DNA from 3 places in the Shewanella mesophila genome. Region 3 is predicted to be linked to each of the others. Evidence: predicted binding sites of a transcription regulator. Region 3 holds the regulator's gene; each other region holds the start of a gene.

Region 1 (6,576 bases), 190 kb from region 3:
TTTGTTGGTCATATTGGCGGTGACGACTTTGTGATCATCAGTACCCAAGAGAACATAGAGCAACAATGTTTTGATGTATTGAGTTTATTTAATGTTAATAAACACTTATTTTACAACCCAGTACATTGGCAAGCACAAAAGATGATGGCAGAAGACAGACAGGGAGTAATACGAGAACACCCGCTGATCAGCCTGTGTGTGGGTTTATTGCCACCAGAAGTGACCATGAGATGCAATGAGCAAAGTTTATCGGCTTATAGTGCCGCGGCAAAAAAACAGGCTAAGGAAGCAGATAATGCCTTTAGCCTGTTTAAGATCTGCCCGGATGAACAAACGGTTATCTATCATCCATTAAGGAGTGCTTAGAGAAAGCGCGCTTAGAGCTTTGGGATAACACTCTTCTTAAGCCACTCATCTAACATTTTAGTCTCATATCTTAGAGGTTTATCGTTAGCCACTCCGACGGTTTGCATAAAGCCCATATCACGGAGTTTTTCATCACCAGCAACAATCACCTTATCGCCTTCCAGTACCTGGTAACTAAAGGTTAAGCGAGGTGGATAAATATCTTTGACCACTCGAATATCATTGGTTGTCGCGCCAAAAGTAGGCCTAACATCACCAGCTAAATCGACATCTGTCACCACCATTTCCAGTTTTTGATTTGGTTGGAAGTTTTTAGTCGCCGTTTTATTCAAATTCTTAGTCAAAGTTTCAAAGACACGTAACTCATAGCGTGACTGAATATCACCAACCGCTTTGACATCGTGAAAACCATCGACATCCTGCCAAGTAATTTTAACCACGCCCTCTTCAGTCACAGGATTCTCTTTGGCTTCATCAGCGTAAACATTAAGGGAAACTAACGCCCCCACTATCAGTAGAGTTTTTAATTTCATATTAGCCTCCTCTAGGCTGAAAATTTCGTGCTCGGCTATACCTATATAGACCAGGTCACTGTACAAAAGCTAACCTGAATACTGGCTTAATGCAAAACCTATAACGACGTATTTTGCACTCACGGCTGTTAAACCCAAAGCAAACAAGGCTACTGCGCCACTCCTCAAATTTGCGTCACTTTGTATCCATCTAAAATCATCTTAAGGTAAACTAACCCCACTCTCACAACTTAAATTAATTATGAAAAACTATCAGCCCATCCTATTCGTCATTGTACTCTTGTTAATCGTCTCCGCCGCGATAGTATCAATAAACCAAGATCAGAAAACTCAGGAGCCAGAGACCTGGTCCGCTTTCGTCTACGCTCATGGCTACAATTCTGGCCGTTATAAAAAAACCGATGACTTCGATGATTATCCAAGCTGCAAGCTATTCGCCGAACAACAGGCTAGCGAATTAGGCAACGTGGTTTGGGAATGCGGCCTTCGTTGTCGATTTGACTCCAGTCGCCAAGGTTATCAATGTGAGACGATGCAAAACAACTAGACATAACTCATTGATCACACAACGCATTAATCGCGATAGCCAATACCATCCACGCTGCTGTTTTTTTGTTCAGCCTAGATTCAGCATCCAATCATTAACATAGGTATCAAGTTACCACGGCACGGTGCACTAACATTAAATGCACCAGCTTAGTTTAAATATCGAATGAGTGACCCTGAGGATGCCCTCAATTTGACAACCCCACTCAGATCAAATTGAAGCAAACGGTTCCTGATAGTCGGTCTAATAGAATGTAATTGGAGCAAATATTATGAGCAATTCACTTACCAGAGCCCGAGTTATTTATTCAGGCAAGATGGCACTTGTCGCAGCGATGATTTTTGGATCCGCTATCTCATCTCAAGCGCAAGCCGATGAATTAACGCCAACGCAACGAGCCGCTATTGAACAGCACGATGAGATACTCAATCACCAGCAACAAGCTAGCGAGCAAGAGATAATAAGCAGTATTCAGACCAACCTCGATGAACAGATGGAACAAGCGGAAGAACACTTTATGGAAACAGCCTGCGCTGAACACGACAGACAGTATGATAATGACACTCAAGTCTGTTATTAATAACACACTAGACGAAAGACATCTAAAGCGGACCGAGTGTCCGCTTTTTGACTGTTATTTTTAACAAGATTAGAAGGGGAAACGCTGACTGAGCTGTGGATAAGTCGCTTTAAGCTGTTTTTTCTTATGAGAAAACTTTTTCCCTTGTGGACTTGCCTGACCCGATGGCACAAAAGGCAGTTCATCGCCTGTTCGCTGTTCAAAGAGTTGACCCGCGATCAGATCATATTCATCGACAAAGGGATAGGCATAGCCATCTTTCTCTGGCCATTGAGGCAATAACCCTAACGCATCGGGATCGAGCAACACCTTCTCAAACCACTCTTGCCCTAACGAGATTAAAAAACAGCGAAACTCAGCAAATTCATATTCGCTATCACAGCCTGTCACGATATAGGCGGCACCCCATAAAGACCAAAGGTATGCTTTGCGCATCTGCTGGGAAAAATACTTATCGAAAGCCGCCAACTCTTCATTACTCAGTTCATTCAAGCCTTGCTTTAAATTATCAGCTAGGCTTTGTTGATCTTGATCGGCAGTATCTCGCTTTACTAATCGCCAAAATTCAGTTTCTGTCATATCACTCTCGACCCTAAAAAATCGTCATCATATTAACCTAAGAAGCCCTTACCAGCAGCTAGGCTTTGCCGATCACTTTAAAAAATTGGACTAATAGTACTGTTTTTTCTACACTCGCTAGCAAATTTGTTACCGACATCATTCATGAATCGACCCAGCTTAGCTCTAATCATACTTATCTGTTTATATACTCTAGGCACTGTACTCGCCCTTTGGCGCGCCTTCGAAATCCAAAGCTTAGATCTATTTACTGCAGGTGTGATCCCTGTATTAATAGGCTTGTTGATGAGAACCGCTTGGGCAAGTCTGGTACTTAAAATTTATATTGGAATTCAGACCCTTGGGTTTACCGCCCTCGGGGCAACTGCAGTCATCGCTTATCAAATTACGCCGGAGGATGTTAAGGTCGTATTTAATGGTCAGAATATTCCTATCCCCTTAATCGCAGCGGTCGTGTTGGTTTTACTCTCATTTCAGTGGTGGGTAGCTTTTGCCCAATCAACGAAACAATACTTAAATCCACCACAAGACTAGCGTCTAATTGTTGCTAACGTGTTAACATTAAGCTAGTTTGACACCCCAATATGACCACAACTAAATAAGCCGAGAGCCGTAATTATGGGCACCTTATCTCCGAGTGAACTATCCATTCTCCTGGTCGAGCCATCTGATACACAACGTAAAATTATTACCAGTCGCTTAAGCCAAGAAGGGATTAGCAACATCCAAACAGCAAGTAATCTACAGGACGCGTTAGCCATTATGACCCGTCACCATCCCGATTTGATCGCCAGTGCGATGCATTTCGAAGATGGTACGGCTTTAGAGTTGCTTAAGGTGATAAAAGAAACTGACGCCTTCTGTGACATTCAGTTTATGCTCGTTTCTAGCGAGTGCCGCCGAGAACAACTTGAAATCTATCGCCAATCGGGTGTGGTTTCCATTTTACCTAAACCTTTTTCCTCAGAACATCTAGGCAAAGCCCTCAATGCGACCATCGACCTGCTAAGTAATGATGAGCTGGACTTGGAACATTTCGATGTACATAACATCAGAGTACTCGTGGTCGATGATAGCAAGATGGCAAGAAACATTATCAGGCGTACCATCACTAACTTAGGCTTAAAACTGATCACCGAAGCCAGCGATGGCGCCGAAGCGATCGAGTTGATGAAGAACAATATGTATGACTTGGTGATCACCGACTACAACATGCCCAATGCCGATGGTTTAGCCTTAACCCAATATATTCGGAATCACAGTCAACAATCGCACATACCTATACTCATGGTATCATCCGAAGCTAATGATGCTCACCTAAGCAATGTCTCTCAAGCTGGGGTCAATGCATTATGTGATAAGCCTTTTGAACCACAATTGGTGAAACAGCTGCTCTATTCATTGCTCGACGATTAACATTTTTGCAAAATTTGACTGAAACCACCATTTATCGGCATAAAACCGCTTTCATTATAGCAATGCTTGTGGCATGTTAAGTTCAGCAATTGCAAGTGCCTAATGTAATTGGTAATACTAAATCTACGGAAAGAAGAGACTATCCAAATGAATAAAACTGAACTTGTTGCAAAAATAGCGGAAAGCGCTGAACTAACTAAAGCTGAAGCTGCACGTGCATTAAAATCATTCGAAGAAACTGTAGCGGAAGCGATGAAGAACGGCGAGAAAATCTCTATTGTAGGTTTTGGTTCTTTTGAAACGACAAACCGTGCAGCTCGTACCGGTCGCAACCCACAAACAGGTAAAGAGATCCAGATCCCTGCAGCGACTGTACCTAAGTTTAAAGCGGGTAAAACGCTAAAAGACAGCGTTAACTAAACACTGCTTTAACCCATTAAAAAACCTCCTTTTTGGAGGTTTTTTTATGCACCAAGAATGTGCAATCTTGCCTCATTATTAGTCAATATCCATTGCTATTTCAGCGCGCTTATTTTTAAAACATTGAATTAAAACAATTAAAAAGTTGGCATACTCTTCGCTTTGGCTTATTTGCAGCCTAACAATACTTACAACTATAGCGCTAGGCCGCTCCCATAGACTAATAAAAAGGAATGAGTATGAAACGAGCACTTCAAACCCTTAGCATCCTTGCGGGAACCATGATGATTGCCTTACCAGCCAGCGCTAGTGTCACCGGCAATGCAGGTGTGACTTCTAACTATTTGTGGAGAGGCGTAACGCAAACCGATGATTCGGCGGCTGTTCAAGGCGGTATTGATTACGAGCACGACAGTGGCTTCTACCTCGGTACTTGGGCGTCTAATGTCGATTTTGGCGATGATACAACATATGAACTCGATTTCTACGGTGGCTATGCAGGCAGCATAGGCGAAGACTTTGGATATAATGTCAGCTACCTCTATTATGCTTATCCTGACAATGCTGGCAGTATTGATTTTGGAGAGGTTAAATTAGGAGTGAGCTGGAAATGGTTAAGCTTGAGCTATTCCACCATAGTTAATGCCGGCAGTGACGTCGCCAGCGCCCCTTATGACAATGAAGATATGAGCTACATAGATGCAGGCGTAAGCTTTCCATTGTCAGAAACGCTATCCCTTTCTGCCCACTATGGTTACTCAACGGGCGACGTAGTTGAAGCTTGGTTTGATGAAGACAACTACAGCGACTACTCAGTATCACTAAGTAAAGATACTGACTTTGGTAGCTTTTCATTTACCGTCAGCGATACCGATCTTCAAGATGACGATCCGAAAGTCCTTATCGGCTATAGCTATAGCTTCGATTTGTGATCTTTATTTAAATGAGCTGCCACTAAATTAGGTGGCAGCCATAACTTAAAGCATTTAAATTCAAAGTCTTACAATTAAAATCTCACAAAAAACCTACAGAATATAAGTAAATACAATTGTGTTAACTCGATCTCAAAAAGATTTTAAACTCCCTGCTATTTTTCTCATTAGCGCTCGCTAATGTGAAACTAACTCATTGAACAATAAGTTAACCCATTACAAAGCGCCATCTATACCAATCCAATTAAATAGTTAATACGATTGGTACTACTATCGCTTTGGCCCTGTGCATATAGTCAAAGCTTGTTGTGCCAAAGAGCACCACAAAGTGCTAAAGGTACTGGATTTGAGTTATTAAGGAGTCCGCTATGGCTCAATTACTTGATGTTATTCCAAACGATGCAGAGATCGAAGCGATAACTAGGCCTAAAAACCCTAAGGCAGCATGTGAGTTACAACACAGGCGTGAAGTAAAAAGACGCCTCGAAGAGCTACTCGAAGAGGCGGCGCTAAAGCGGGCAATGGGCGGTGATTTCTATTGAGCAGTGAAGATTAGGGTAGCCAATACCTATGTGTATCGAGTCTACCCTAATGGATTAAGCGTTATGACATGCTACGACTACGGTTAAGCTGCTCGCGAGTGACTTCAAGCTCTAAACGCGCTTGACCAGTTGCTCGCCCTCAACCGCAACGGACTCAGATACTTGGTTGGTATTTACTACACTGGTAGCCACTTCACTGCTGGCGTTTGCCTATGTATCGATTGGCAGCGTTGCTTTAACTCCGCCATAAACTGCTCCGATTGCGCCATATCTTGCGTCATACGATAAACCTGCTGACTCATCTCCTCTGCCGCACTGGCTTGAGACTCGCAGTTAACATTGAGTTGATTCACTTGGCTATGCAAGGCAACCGCTTGCATATCTAGGTCGATAGCCAGGTTACTGAGTTCGGTCGCATCTTGATTAGCCTGGGTTAACACTTGCCCTAAACGCTGTTCACCCGCCAGCGCCAGAGTCGCACCGTGCTCAATCGCTTGCTGCGCCACCGCTTGCACCTTATTAGCCTTCTGCCTTGCTGCACTCGTAAAACCTTGGGCCACGACAATCACCACTAAGGGCAATACCATACCACTCCATGCTTCGACCGAAGCGCCTGTATCGGACAGCGCGATCGTGGCAATAATTTGATCATTTAACCCTT
Region 2 (6,576 bases), 2.1 Mb from region 3:
CTAGATGGCAATACTTTGCCGCCAACCACATCGTCGATAACATCGGTTATTGATTGTTGTGGATTTGGAGATACTTGCTTTAGTTGATTAAGGCTTTTTATATCAGACAGCTTGGATTGACTTAACTGTTGCGCCGTCAAATTGACGTTTGCAGCAGTAGGTTGAGTCATTCCCCCCCTAAGCACTGATGCTGGCGTGTAAGCGCTGCCAGCGGGGTCTAGTTGCTGCACCATAAGATCGGCTAGCCCCAGCATCCCTTTATCTGACAAGTTTACTGACATCTGCTGATCATGCATCTGCTCATAAAACTTTGTATATTGGCTGTTCATCGGACTATCAGACTCAAACACGGCATTAGCGTCACGCATGCTCTTCATTAGCATTTGTACGAAGATACCTTCGAACTGCTGCGCAACTTCTTTAAGCGCTGCCTTATCATCCTTCTGCGCTTTAGCACGAAGGGAGTCTAGTCCCCCGATGTCTAAGAAATGCGATGAATTTGACAGCTTTTCCATGTTCAATCCGACAATATTTAGATGATAATAAGTTCACCATGCAAAGCACCTGCCACCTTTAACGCTTCAAGGATTGCAAGTACATCGGATGGTGCTGCACCAACGAGGTTCACCGCTCGAACAAGTTCGTCTAGAGAGGTACCAGGATTAAACAGGAACATGCGATTATCGGCTTCGGATACGTCAATAGTGCTGTCAGAGGTCACCACGGTATTACCACCCGCTAATGGATTGGGTTGTGATACTTGTGTTGCCTCGGCAATCGTTACCGTCAATCCACCATGAGTAACTGCAGCAGGCAGCAGGCGCACATCCTTACCAACGACTATGGTACCAGTGCGAGAGTTAACGATGACTTTGGCTGATTCTGATGCGGGTTCTACTTCTATGTTTTCAAGCGTCGCTAGAAATGAGACTCGCTGAGAGACATCGCGGGGCGCACTCACTTGAACAGATGCGGCATCTAATGGACGAGCCATTCCAGGACCAAGTAACTCATTAATGGCATCGGCTAAACGCTTGGCGGTAGAGAAATCGGCCCTACGCAGGTTAAAAGTAAGATGATCCCCAGTTGAAAATGGGGTCGCGACTGTGCGCTCAACGATGGCGCCATTAGGGATACGCCCAACCGTTGGGGTATTCTGAATAACTTTAGAACCATCTAATCCATCAGCACTAAAACCACTGACAACCATACTGCCCTGCGCAATAGCATATACGTTACCGTCAACCCCTTTTAAGAAGGTTTGCAACAAGGTACCACCACGAAGGCTCTTGGCCTCACCTAAGCTCGACACTGTTACATCTAAAGTTTGCCCTGGCTTAATAAAAGCAGGCATATCGGTATGAACGGCAACCACCGCGACGTTTTTGACTTTTGGTCTAAAATTGTCAGGCAGATTAATACCAAAGTTTTTCAACATGGTTTTAAAGGTCTGCTCGGTATAACGCGTCTTTTCGCCAGTACCAGGTAAGCCAACAACTAAACCATAGCCTATGAGTTGATTACTTCTAACCCCTTGGACATTGGCAATATCTTTAATGCGTTGTGCAAAACCAGCCGTAGAGATGACCATTAATGCACAAGCTAATATGATTTTTAATTTCATGACATCACTCCTAGAAAGGCCACCAGTCACTCATGAAAAATTGACTCAACCAACCTACTTTTTGGGCATTGGCGAATGTTCCAGTACCGCTATATTGGATGCGAGCATTCGCTACCCGTTGAGAATCAATCGTGTTATCTGGGCGAATATCTTGAGAGCGAACAATTCCGGTCACGCGAACGAACTCATCACCGTTGTTGATGGTTATCCACTTTTCACCGCGAATCACTAAGTTGCCATTGTTTAACACTTGCATTACATTCGCCGAGATACTGCCCGATAAACTATTGCTTTGATCGGCGTCAGACTCTCGCTTGGTGTTCATACTATCTTTGTAACGTAAATCGATTGGCGAGCCACTAATAGTCACATTGCCTCCACCCGCATAAATTGGGTCGAGAGTCATATCCGAGCCTTTCTTTATCTCGTTGGTCGCACTCTTTTTAGCCTGGGTCGACTCCTCAAGAATAACGGTAATAATGTCACCGACTTTTAACGCCTTGATGTCCGAGTACAGACTCGATGCCTGACTATCTTGATACATTGAGCCAGTCGCGGCGATTTTAGTTGGCGGCGCCTCCGGATAAACAGGCGCGAAATAGGGATCATCCGCTATCGGTTTATTGTTAGTTGAGTTACATCCAACCAACGTAATGGCTGCTGCGAGAATGAGATACTTAGTCATGATAAGCCTCTACAAATTCTGGTTCACGTAAGACAACATCTGATCGACCGCCGAAATAACTTTGGAATTCATTTCATAAATACGTTGGCTTTCAATAAGGTTAACTAACTCTTCTGTGACGTTAACATTTGATGTTTCAAGTGCTCCCTGACGAATAGCCCCCATACCATCGAGTGAAGCAGTCCCTTGAATGGGTGTACCACTAGCGCCAGTCTCGGTATAGAGGTTTTGCCCCATAGGATCGAGTCCGCTCGGATTGATGAAATCAGACATAGTCAACTGGCCGACAACTTGGTTTTCTGCTGTGCCAGGGGTTTTAACCGACACTTCACCTTCTGACGAAACAGTAATACTCGTGGCATTATCAGGAATAGTGATCGAAGGCTGTAACACATATCCAGAGCCTGGCGTGACGATTTGCCCGGTATCATCTAAGGTAAACTGACCATTTCGCGTATAGGCGGCTGTGCCATCGGGCATCTGTACTTCAAAAAATCCGGGACCTTCAATCATTAAATCCAATGAGTTATCGGTGGTTAGCATATTGCCTTGCGTAAACACCTTTTGCGTAGCAACAACCTTGGTACCGGCACCAATATTGAGACCGTTCGGCAGTTTGGTATTAGATGCACTAATCCCTCCCGCCTGATTAACGGTTTGATAAAGCAAATCTTCAAATACCGCTCGACCTTTCTTGTAGCCAACGGTGCTCGCATTAGCCACATTGTTAGAAATCACCGAGATATCTGTCTGCTGGGCATCTAAGCCAGTCTTACTAATCCATAACGCAGGATGCATAATCTATCTCCTAACTAATGCGCATTAATGACGAAGAGGCTTGATCCATCTCTTCGGCGGTTTTCATCATTTTGACTTGCATCTCAAATTGACGCTGCAAATCGATTAACGACACCATCTCATCGACAGCATTAACATTGCTCCCTTCGACGGCACCACTCTCAACAAATACAAAAGGATCGGCTGCGGCGACTTCGCCAGACATTTGACGAAATAAGCCATCCTCTCCTCGCATCAGATTTTGATTACCTGGATTAACCAGCTTGATTCGCCCCACCTCTTCAATGACCTCTGCGGTGGCCCCTAACGGCCTTACTGAAATCACCCCATCTTGAGCAATTTCAATTTTCTCAATAGGCAGAGGTAATACGATGGGACCAGCATCACCCATAATAGGGTTGCCACGATCGTTACGAAGTAATCCTGTGGTGTCAAAACTTAAGCTTCCAGAGCGAGTATAGGCTTCGCCGCCATCAGCCCCCTGCACGGCAATCCAACCATTACCCTTTACGGCAATATCCAGATCGCGGCCAGTGGTCTTTATTGGACCATTAGAGAAGTCTGCCGAAGGATTCTCTGTCATCGAAAATACCCGTGTCGGCAAACCTTCACCAAAGGCTTGCATTGAGCGTGCTTGCTCTAAATCTGACTTAAAGCCGTCAGTATTGGCATTGGCAAGATTGTTCGCTCGTACGGCCAGCGAATTCATATTCTGCTTGGCACCGCTCATGGCGACATAGAGTAATTTATCCACTTGCTGCTCCGTCAATGTTTCAACTAAAAACTGTCTAATAACAGTACGAAGCAAACATCATGCCAAGAGATAGTGAATGGCTAGAGCCTAGAATCAATGAGATAGGAGAACGGGAGTGAACGCTAGAGACTAAAATAACCAAGAACGGAAGAGTGTTGCCGCATCGGCAACACTCTTTAATGCAAGTAAACTATCGGATCTGTAACACTGTTTGCTGAAGTGTGTTATTCACCTCTAACGTTCGAGAGTTTGCCTGGAAGTTACGCTGAGCGGAAATCAGATCCACCAGCTCAGTGGTTAAATCGACATTCGATTGTTCTAATGCCGACGATCGGATACTACCAAAAGTACCGCTATTAGCCTCACCAGCAAGCGCTGCACCAGAATCTAAACTCGCCTTCCATGAAGTATTACCCACTTGAGTCAAACCCTGTTCGTTGGCAAAACGTGCCAAAGCAACTCTAGCCAAGGCGACAGTCGCTCCATTACTATAGCTAGCATTGATCTGTCCATCAGCGCCAACCTCGACATTTGTCAGACGGCCAACCGTAGTACCATCTTGGGTCAACTCAGTCACTTCAAAGGTAGATGCATACTGAGTTGGGTTTTCAAAGTCTATGGTCAAGGTTTGAGAGCCATCAGTACCTGGCCCCAGCACGTCGGCACCGCCATTGCCCAATGACTCTGTAACGATCGTTGCGGGGTCAGTCGACGTATGAGAGCCTAACTCATCAAACTTAATTACCGCTCCCTTCCAACCGCCGGCTGTAACAGCGGGAACATCGAGCGTATCAGCTAACCCATCTCCAGTAGTATCCCTATCGTAAACCCCTGCGGCACCAGCCACATTTACTTGCTTACCGTCAACCGCATAGAAGGCAACCCAATTGCTTTCGCCATTATAGGCGGCATCCTGTGGACGAACGAAGTAGGTGGTCATCACATGCGGCTCTCCCAGAGAATCATACATGGTAATAGCAGTAGAGTTATTATAAGTATCTCGATCACTTGGATCGAAAAGCGCTGGATCATGAGTTGAATCGCCAGCATTGAGGTTCATCTGTATACCTATGTTCTCCGTCTTCTTCGGGCTACCAGCAGTGTCAGGGATTCTAACAGGTTTAGTCTCGGTTAAGCTCACTGAAGTTGAATTCCCCTCTTTATCCACCTCAAATGTCTGCAAAAAATTCCCTTGTGAATCTACAAGGTAGCTGTTTGCATCAACTTTAAACGCACCAGCTCTTGTATAGGTTAAGTCTTGAGACCCCACACTTGATGAGGTAACAAAAAAACCACTGCCGTTAATGGCCATGTCCAGTGCATTGTTAGTAAATTGCAGACTCCCCTGATGAAACTGCTGCGCAACTTGGCTGGTAGTGGCACCACCACCGACAGCCGTTTTACCATTAGCAAAAATAGAGTTTGCATATACATCTGCAAATTCAGCTCTCGACTCTTTAAAGCCGATACTATTGACATTAGCAATGTTATTTGCGGTGGTATTCAAATCTTTCTGCGCTGCCGCTATACCACTCAATGCAATGTTAAATGACATAATTCACCTCATTAAATATCAATTTTTCGTCTTGGACCTTATGCCCTAACTCTCTGCTTCATCTATGTTTCAGAAACGGCAAGTACATCACCTAACTTAATACCGCCAATGCCTCTAAGGTTCAAAATTGCCCCCGTACTAGCCGTTCCTAAAGACACGCTAGTGACATGCGCATAAGTTGAAACAGCCAAATCTTGACTTTCACCATCGACCAGTCCACTCGCTTTAATCGAGTAATTACCACTGGTCACAGGTTCACCATTTTTATCTAGGCCATCCCAAGCGACATCAATATTGCCACCTGCGCTGCCATCAATCGTAAAGGTTTTAACCAGCTGTCCTTTCTCATCTTCGATACGAACAGTAATTTTTTCAATTGCTTCTGGCGTACTAACAATCCCTTTCAACGTTGGGTCTTCAGCAGATATATGCCCAGTATCCGATGGGATCAATACCTTCTGTCCTACCAATCCAGATGCCTGCAGCGCTTGGCTTGATGTCATCACCGTATTGAGATTAACAATCTCTTCATTCAACTTGGTAATACCATCAACCGTCGAAAATGAAGCCATTTGTGCAATCATCTGATCATTGTCCACAGGCTTAAACGGGTCTTGCATCGACAACTGTTGACTGAGCAAAGAGAAAAAGTCTTCTTGGGTTAACTCCTGACTTTTTGCTTCTGGAATATTGGACTCTTGGGGTAAACGAATACCGTCAAGAAACGGGTTTCCGGTTGTTTCCGTTTGCGACGAAGTTTGAGTACTCGTCGACTGCGGCGCAATCGACTGACCACTTTGCGCTTGAGCGCTGAGTGGAGATTGACTGCTTAAAGGATTAATGAGGCTCACTGCTTACCTCCTAGGAATTGCCAATACGTAATGTTTGCTGCAGCATAGATTTTGCCGCCTCAGCAACTTGTACGTTCATTTGATAAGAGCGTGATGCCGAGATCATATTTGCCATCTCTTCCATCACATTTACATTCGGTTTATAGATATAGCCATCGGCATCCGCTAACGGATGATCCGGAGAGTATTCCTTCTGTAATGGTTTATCACTTTCCACAATCCCTGAGACTTTTACGCCCTGAGAGGTTTGTTGCTGATGAGACGCTTTGGCCATCTCGGCTTCGAATACAGGATGACGCGCACGATAAG
Region 3 (6,576 bases):
GGCTGGTTATCAATTGCATCAAATGCGATTGGTTCAGCACATTTTATCAGCACGGCGACGGGTTGATCTATGTTGGTTAGTCGCCCATGAGGAATCGCAATACCATTGCCTATACCTGTGCTGCCCATTTTCTCTCTCGCCAGAAGGCTTTCAAAGATCTCTTGAGAGGAAAGGGTGGGGTACTGGACAGCGGCTAAGTCGCTGATAAGTTCCAGTACCTTTTTCTTACTGCCCGGAGTGGCGCAGGTTGTGCACTCCGGCCGCAGGATGGTACTAAGTTCCATCGTTAATGTTTAGTTTGCTTCTCTTTGTGTTTAATGACCTGACGATCTAATTTATCGATCAGGGAGTCTATCGCGGCGTACATATCCGCGTGTTCCGATGTTGCGAAGACTTCTCCACCTCGGAGATGTAACTTTGCTTCAACTTTTTGCATCAATTTTTCGACATTTAATACAACGTGGACATTATTGATCTGATCGAAATGTCGTTCAAGCTTTGTGAATTTCTCTTCAACATAGTTCCGTAGAGATTGGGTTATCTCAATGTGGTGCCCTGTAAGGTTTATTTGCATAAATTCACTCCTCCGGTTTCCAGTTGTTGATTACAAACTTTTACGTTGGTTCGATGGCGGTATCAACATAGCCTCTCGATATTTAGCAATTGTCCGTCTTGCGACTTTAATGCCTTGTTCTGCCAAAAGTTGCGCCATTTTGCTGTCGCTTAACGGCTTCTTCTGGTTTTCTGCTGCGACGAGCTTTTTGATAAATGCTCGTATTGCAGTAGAAGAGCACTCTCCGCCATCGTCGGTTCCCACATGGCTAGAGAAGAAGTATTTTAGTTCAAAAATGCCTCTCGGGGTGTGCATATACTTTTGCGTTGTTACTCGAGAGATGGTCGACTCATGCATTTCAACGGCTTCAGCAATATCGTTTAACACCATCGGCTTCATCGCTTCTTCACCAAACTCAAAGAAGCCTTGTTGAAAATCAACAATACAGTTAGTGACTTTTAACAGGGTTTCGTTGCGACTCTCTAAACTTTTCAAGAACCATTTAGCTTCTTGTAGGTGACCTCTAATAAATTGTCCATCGGCCTGACTCTTAGTGCTGCGAGCCATTGCGGCATAATGCTGGTTTACATTAATCTTAGGCATACTATCGGGATTAAGCTCTACGACCCAACGACCTTTTTTCTTCGTCACGGTGACATCCGGGATAACATATTCGTCTCGGCTGGCAGTAATAGCCAAACCTGGACGTGGATTGAGAGTCTGTATCAGTGAGATAGCATCGCGTAAATCGTCTTCTTTTAACTTAGTTTTTCGCATCAATAGGCGAAAATCTCTACCAGCGATAAGATCTAGATGTTCGCTAATCAACATTCTTGCATTGGCAATATGAGGGGTATCATTACCGTATTGTGCTAGCTGAATAGTTAAACATTCGCTGAGATCTCGCGCTGCAACGCCAACAGGATCGAAATGTTGGACGCGCTTTAGTACCGCTTCTATTTCATCCAGTTCAATTTCTGGATCGCCCATGGCCTCAAGAATATCGTCGCAGGTTTGAGTGAGGTAACCGCGTTCGTCGATGGCATCGATAATTGCGGTAGCGATGGCTAAGTCGTTATCAGAAAAGGGAGTAAGATTTTTTTGCCACTCGAGGTGTTCATACAAGCCTTCACTAGTTTCCCCTTGAAAAGGCATATCATCGTCGCGCATTGCCCCCGAACTGGAGTTAGGTGACGCTGTGTATACCTCATCCCATGTAGTATCAACTGGGAGTTCATCGGGCATGGAATCTTGGGTGAGCGCGTCGGATGTTTCTAAGCCAGAATTATCTTCACTCGAGTCGACTTGTAGCTTGTTTTCATAGTCGACCTCGTAGGTTTCATTGTTATCATTGCGCTCTTCTCGAGCGCCGTTGTCGGCGCCCTCTTGCTCCTCATCTAACTCTAAAAGCGGGTTAGATTCTAATGCCTGCTGGATCTCTTGTTGCAGCTCCAATGACGACAATTGCAACAAACGAATTGCTTGCTGTAATTGGGGTGTCATGGTTAAATGCTGACCCATTTTGAGCTGAAGTGACGCTTTCATCGTACTGCTATTCCCTTGTTTCTAATTATAAAATGAGAAAGCTTTGTTGGTGGCCTTAAGTCGTTAAAGGCAAATATTAATTATGTACGGCAAGGTATTTAACCTATGCCGATCGCTTATAAGATTAACTATAGCTTGAATTGTTCACCTAAGTACACTGCTCGTACTTGCTGGTTGTCTAAGATTTCAGCAGGAGTTCCCTCGGCAATCAAATTGCCATGACTCACAATGTAAGCTTTCTCACAAACATCGAGAGTTTCGCGCACATTATGGTCGGTGATTAATACACCTAGTCCGCGATTTTTCAGCTGTTCGATGATCTTTTTGATGTCGATAACCGATATAGGATCGACGCCAGCGAAGGGCTCATCGAGCAAAATAAACTTAGGATTAGCGGCTAATGCTCTGGCGATTTCAACTCGGCGACGTTCGCCTCCCGATAGTGCCATGCCTTGACTGTCACGAATATGAGTGATGTGGAACTCTTCGAGTAGATGTTCTAATTGCTCTTCACGTTGATCGTTGCTGAGTTCTCTTCGTGTTTGCAGTACTGCCATGATGTTGTCACGTACCGAAAGCTTTCTAAAGATACTCGCTTCTTGTGGCAGATAGCCAATCCCTTTACGGGCTCGCAGATGCATAGGGTCTAAGGTGAGGTCGTCTTCATCGATAAAGATACGTCCTTTATCGCTCTGAACTAGACCCACAACCATATAAAACGTGGTAGTTTTTCCTGCTCCGTTGGGCCCTAGTAGCCCCACGATCTGTCCTGTTCTTACGGTCAAACTTACATCTTGAACAACGGCACGGCTTTTGTAACTTTTAGCTAAATTGACCGCTTTTAATGTCATATCTGTCATTGCTTTTCCTGCTGCTTAGGTTGCTCTTCAGCGGGAGTTTTCGGGACTTCTTGGTAATTCTCAGGTTGAATAATAGTGATCACTCGATCGTTACCCGTGCTTTCGGCAATCAGTTGCTGTTGCTCAATATTGTAACGGATCTGGTCACCCGTCACTTGGCTGCCTTCTTGTTCAAGAGTGGCATTACCTATCAGTATCAGAGTACGGCTCGATAGTTCGTAGCGGATCTCTTTGGCGCTGGCTGAAGCTGGCCGTCCATTTTCCATCACTTGGGTGTATGTTGCGGGATTTCCCGTCGCGACCAGGATTTTGCCATTGCTGTTTTCTTTGCTAAATGCACGTAACTCATCTGCTAGGATCTTTATTGAGCCTTGGGTTACTTCAACTGGGCCATTGAAGATAATCTGATTATTCTTAATATCGGCTTCTTGGCTAGCGGCAGAGATCTTAACCTCTTGCAGTAGATCATTGTCCTTGGCTGTGCTACCTAAGCTAACTAGGGTTAGCGCGCAAGCAAGAATAAGGTTATTTAGTTTCATATGTTCCTTCTACCTGACTAGTCAGTCGTACATTTTGTGCATTCAGGTCAGCATGCAAACCTTGGCCTGTGATCAGAAAATCTTTACCTGTAATTCGAATGGTGCGGTCTGAGGTCATGATCATAGTATTTAGATCGAGTTCCAGATAGCTTGTCTCAATGGTTTGGATCGGTTCTTCTGGGCTAATAGCATCAATGATAACATTATTTTCTAGGGTTACTCGTCCGCTATTTTTATCTAAGGTACCTTTGGTTGAGCGTAAGCGCCATTGAGCATCACCATTTGCAGGATAGACTAAGTAAATGGGATCTGAAAAATAGGTCATATCTCGGTCGGAATAATACTCCATATGGCTTGCCGATACGCGACTGTTGATATTGCCTTGCTCGTTATACTGCACGCTTTTTAAGTCGTTGACGATATAATCTGGACGCTCAGATGCATCGAAAATCTGGTCGTTAGCCCCACGTTTTGTCTGCACCTGCCAGTAGAGGATTAATGCCGCACCAAAAAACGCTAAAATCGCCAGCGTGACTCTATTCATATACTCATTCCGTGCGCTGACTCAAACTTATCTTGGCTGAGTAAAATAAGATCCGTTAGCTCTCTAAGTGCGCCGTGTCCACCTTTAATCGTGGTGACCATATCGGCGTGTTGTTGCACATAAGGATGGCCATCGGCGACACAGACGGATAAGCCGACTTGCTGCATCACTGGCAGATCAACCATGTCATCACCTATGTATGCGACTTGCTGTGGGGTGACTTGGTAGAGCTTTAGCAACTCTTGATAAGGCACCATTTTATCATCGACGCCTTGATAGATATGCGTAATGCCAAGGGCTGTCATACGGTCTTCAACAATGCGTGATTTACGCCCTGTGATAATCGCAACCGGAATATCACTTGTTAGCAAAGAGCGCACACCGTAGCCATCGCGAGTATGGAAGGTTTTAAGCTCATCGCCAGAATTGCTCATATACACTAGCCCGTCAGAAAAGACGCCGTCCACATCGCAGATAAGCAGTTTAATCTGTTTTGCTTTTTGCCAGATCGCATCAGCGATTGGGCCGTAAAAACCTTGATGAGCCATGATTAAATTACTCCTGCTTTGACCATATCCAGCATATTGAGTGCACCAATAGGTTGTTGATTAGTATCGGTAACAATCAGGCCATTTATCTCTTTCTCATCCATGATTTTAAGCGCCTCAGCGGCCAAGATACCATCACCGACAGTAACACAACCCTGGGTCATGACTTGGCTAATAGAGGTGGTTCTTAGGTTCACTTCTGCATCGATCACTCGGCGCAGATCGCCATCGGTAAAAATACCCACTAATCGACGGTTGTCGTCAATGACGGCCGTCATGCCCAAACCTTTTTTCGATATTTCATATAAGGCTTCGGTGATACTGATATCTTGTGATACTAGAGGTAGGTTTGCACCTGTGTGCATTACATCGCTAACTTTAAGTAGTAGTTTACGACCTAGGCTGCCACCTGGGTGCGACAAGGCAAAATCATCTTTAGTGAAGCCACGGGCTTGTAGTAGCGCAACGGCTAACGCATCCCCCATGACTAAGGTCGCTGTGGTGCTTGAAGTGGGAGCTAATCCAAGCGGGCAAGCCTCCTCTGGCACTTCGATACATAAGTGCACCACAGAGTGTTTGGCCATGTTCGAATGAGGTTTACCTGTTACAGCAATAATGGGTAAGCCCATACGCTTAATGACTGGCATTAAGGTTAATATCTCGCTGGACTCCCCAGAGTTTGAGATCGCAAGCACGATATCGTTTTCACTGAGTACACCTAAATCACCGTGACTTGCTTCACCTGGATGAACGAAGAAAGCTGGCGTGCCTGTACTGGCTAACGTGGCAGAGATCTTATTGCCGATATGGCCAGATTTCCCCATTCCCATGACAATTACTTTTCCTGTGCAGGAGAGGATGAGTTGGCACGCTTTAGCAAATTCGATTGAATCTACGTATTGATAAAGATTGTCCAACGCATTGCGCTCGATATCGATAACATTGCGTCCCCATTGACGTAATTGTTTTGCATTTACCATCTTGTTCTCTCTTTGTTGTCAGCTGGTGCTGAACGTGAAATTAGGATAGAAAAAGTACCGCTTGGTACGCAACAAAAGTCACTAATAACACCCCTCCATGCCAAGGTTTTAACTGGCGATCCTTGCCCGTTAGCAGAATGAGTATGGCTAAGGCGCTACTTGTCGCTAATACCATATAAAAGTCTCGAGTGCTGGCAGACGCATCCACCGATCCTGGTGCGATAAGCGCTGGCAGTGCCAGTACCGCTAAAATATTAAATAGGTTTGAACCAACAATATTGCCAATAGCAAGGTCGTCTTCCTTCTTTAAAACGCCAGCAACACAGGCGGCCAATTCGGGCAAACTGGTCCCTACGGCAATAATGGTTAGACCTATCACGAGATCGGAAAGGTGGTACGCCTTTGCAATACCAACGGCACCTTGCACCATCCAGTCTGCTGACAGCGGCAGCAATACAATACCAACGACAAGCCAGAGCATAGCTTTAGCGGTTGGCACCCCTTGGGGGATTTCGCTCTCGGCTTCCTCGACAAATGGGTCAGATTCTTTGTTCGTGACCGCATGCCAAATAAGATAGCCCATTAAAGAGAGAAACAGTGCCATTAATATTCCCCCTTCGATGCGAGTCAACTGACCATCGAATAGGAAATATCCAGCAAGTAGCGTTGCCCCAAGCATCATGGGGATTTCACGTTTTAGGGTTTGAGAGCTTACCGATATCGCACCCATGAGTGCAGTGATCCCTAAAATCAGGGTGATATTGGCGACGTTTGAACCTAATACATTACCAATGGCGGTATCTGTCATGCCTTCCATTGAGGCGGTGGCTGCTACAAACATTTCTGGTGCTGAGCTTCCCATGGCTACAATTGTTAAGCCAATAAGCATAGGTGGCAGCCCTAAATTACGAGCAAAAGCTGCAGCGCCATAGACAAATTTATCGGCACTCCATACTAGGGCACCCAATCCTGCAATCAGTAGAAAAATATTAAATAGCATTAAAGTT

The links. The regulator sigma-54, encoded in region 3, starts transcription at its own class of promoters, with help from an activator protein. The targets are predictions, from matches to a motif close to GTTGGCACGNNNNTNGNNT.
Region 1: K0I73_RS01915 (TorF family putative porin) is a predicted target of sigma-54. The motif match lies at 4,586-4,604, and genes of this name have one in related genera.
Region 2: flgF (flagellar basal-body rod protein FlgF) is a predicted target of sigma-54. The motif match lies at 3,910-3,928, and genes of this name have one in related genera.

The regions. Positions count from the first base shown of each region.
Region 1 is NZ_CP080421.1:420,124-426,699, reverse strand. Features, by position in the region: gene K0I73_RS01955 (bifunctional diguanylate cyclase/phosphodiesterase) at 1-366, shown strand, start outside; gene K0I73_RS01950 (DUF3016 domain-containing protein) at 378-899, opposite strand; gene K0I73_RS01945 (hypothetical protein) at 1,141-1,446, shown strand; gene K0I73_RS01940 (hypothetical protein) at 1,718-2,026, shown strand; gene K0I73_RS01935 (DUF4240 domain-containing protein) at 2,096-2,605, opposite strand; gene K0I73_RS01930 (hypothetical protein) at 2,750-3,139, shown strand; gene K0I73_RS01925 (response regulator) at 3,224-4,021, shown strand; gene K0I73_RS01920 (HU family DNA-binding protein) at 4,169-4,441, shown strand; gene K0I73_RS01915 (TorF family putative porin) at 4,681-5,373, shown strand; gene K0I73_RS01910 (hypothetical protein) at 5,742-5,915, shown strand; gene K0I73_RS01905 (hypothetical protein) at 6,092-6,576, opposite strand, start outside.
Region 2 is NZ_CP080421.1:2,847,473-2,854,048, forward strand. Features, by position in the region: gene flgJ (flagellar assembly peptidoglycan hydrolase FlgJ) at 1-515, opposite strand, end outside; gene K0I73_RS12590 (flagellar basal body P-ring protein FlgI) at 533-1,624, opposite strand; gene flgH (flagellar basal body L-ring protein FlgH) at 1,635-2,309, opposite strand; gene flgG (flagellar basal-body rod protein FlgG) at 2,319-3,107, opposite strand; gene flgF (flagellar basal-body rod protein FlgF) at 3,118-3,861, opposite strand; gene flgE (flagellar hook protein FlgE) at 4,052-5,416, opposite strand; gene flgD (flagellar hook assembly protein FlgD) at 5,479-6,267, opposite strand; gene flgC (flagellar basal body rod protein FlgC) at 6,278-6,576, opposite strand, start outside.
Region 3 is NZ_CP080421.1:614,668-621,243, forward strand. Features, by position in the region: gene ptsN (PTS IIA-like nitrogen regulatory protein PtsN) at 1-284, opposite strand, end outside; gene hpf (ribosome hibernation promoting factor) at 287-574, opposite strand; gene K0I73_RS02755 (RNA polymerase factor sigma-54) at 605-2,098, opposite strand; gene lptB (LPS export ABC transporter ATP-binding protein) at 2,227-2,958, opposite strand; gene lptA (lipopolysaccharide transport periplasmic protein LptA) at 2,955-3,497, opposite strand; gene lptC (LPS export ABC transporter periplasmic protein LptC) at 3,484-4,041, opposite strand; gene kdsC (3-deoxy-manno-octulosonate-8-phosphatase KdsC) at 4,038-4,589, opposite strand; gene K0I73_RS02780 (KpsF/GutQ family sugar-phosphate isomerase) at 4,592-5,569, opposite strand; gene K0I73_RS02785 (calcium/sodium antiporter) at 5,610-6,569, opposite strand.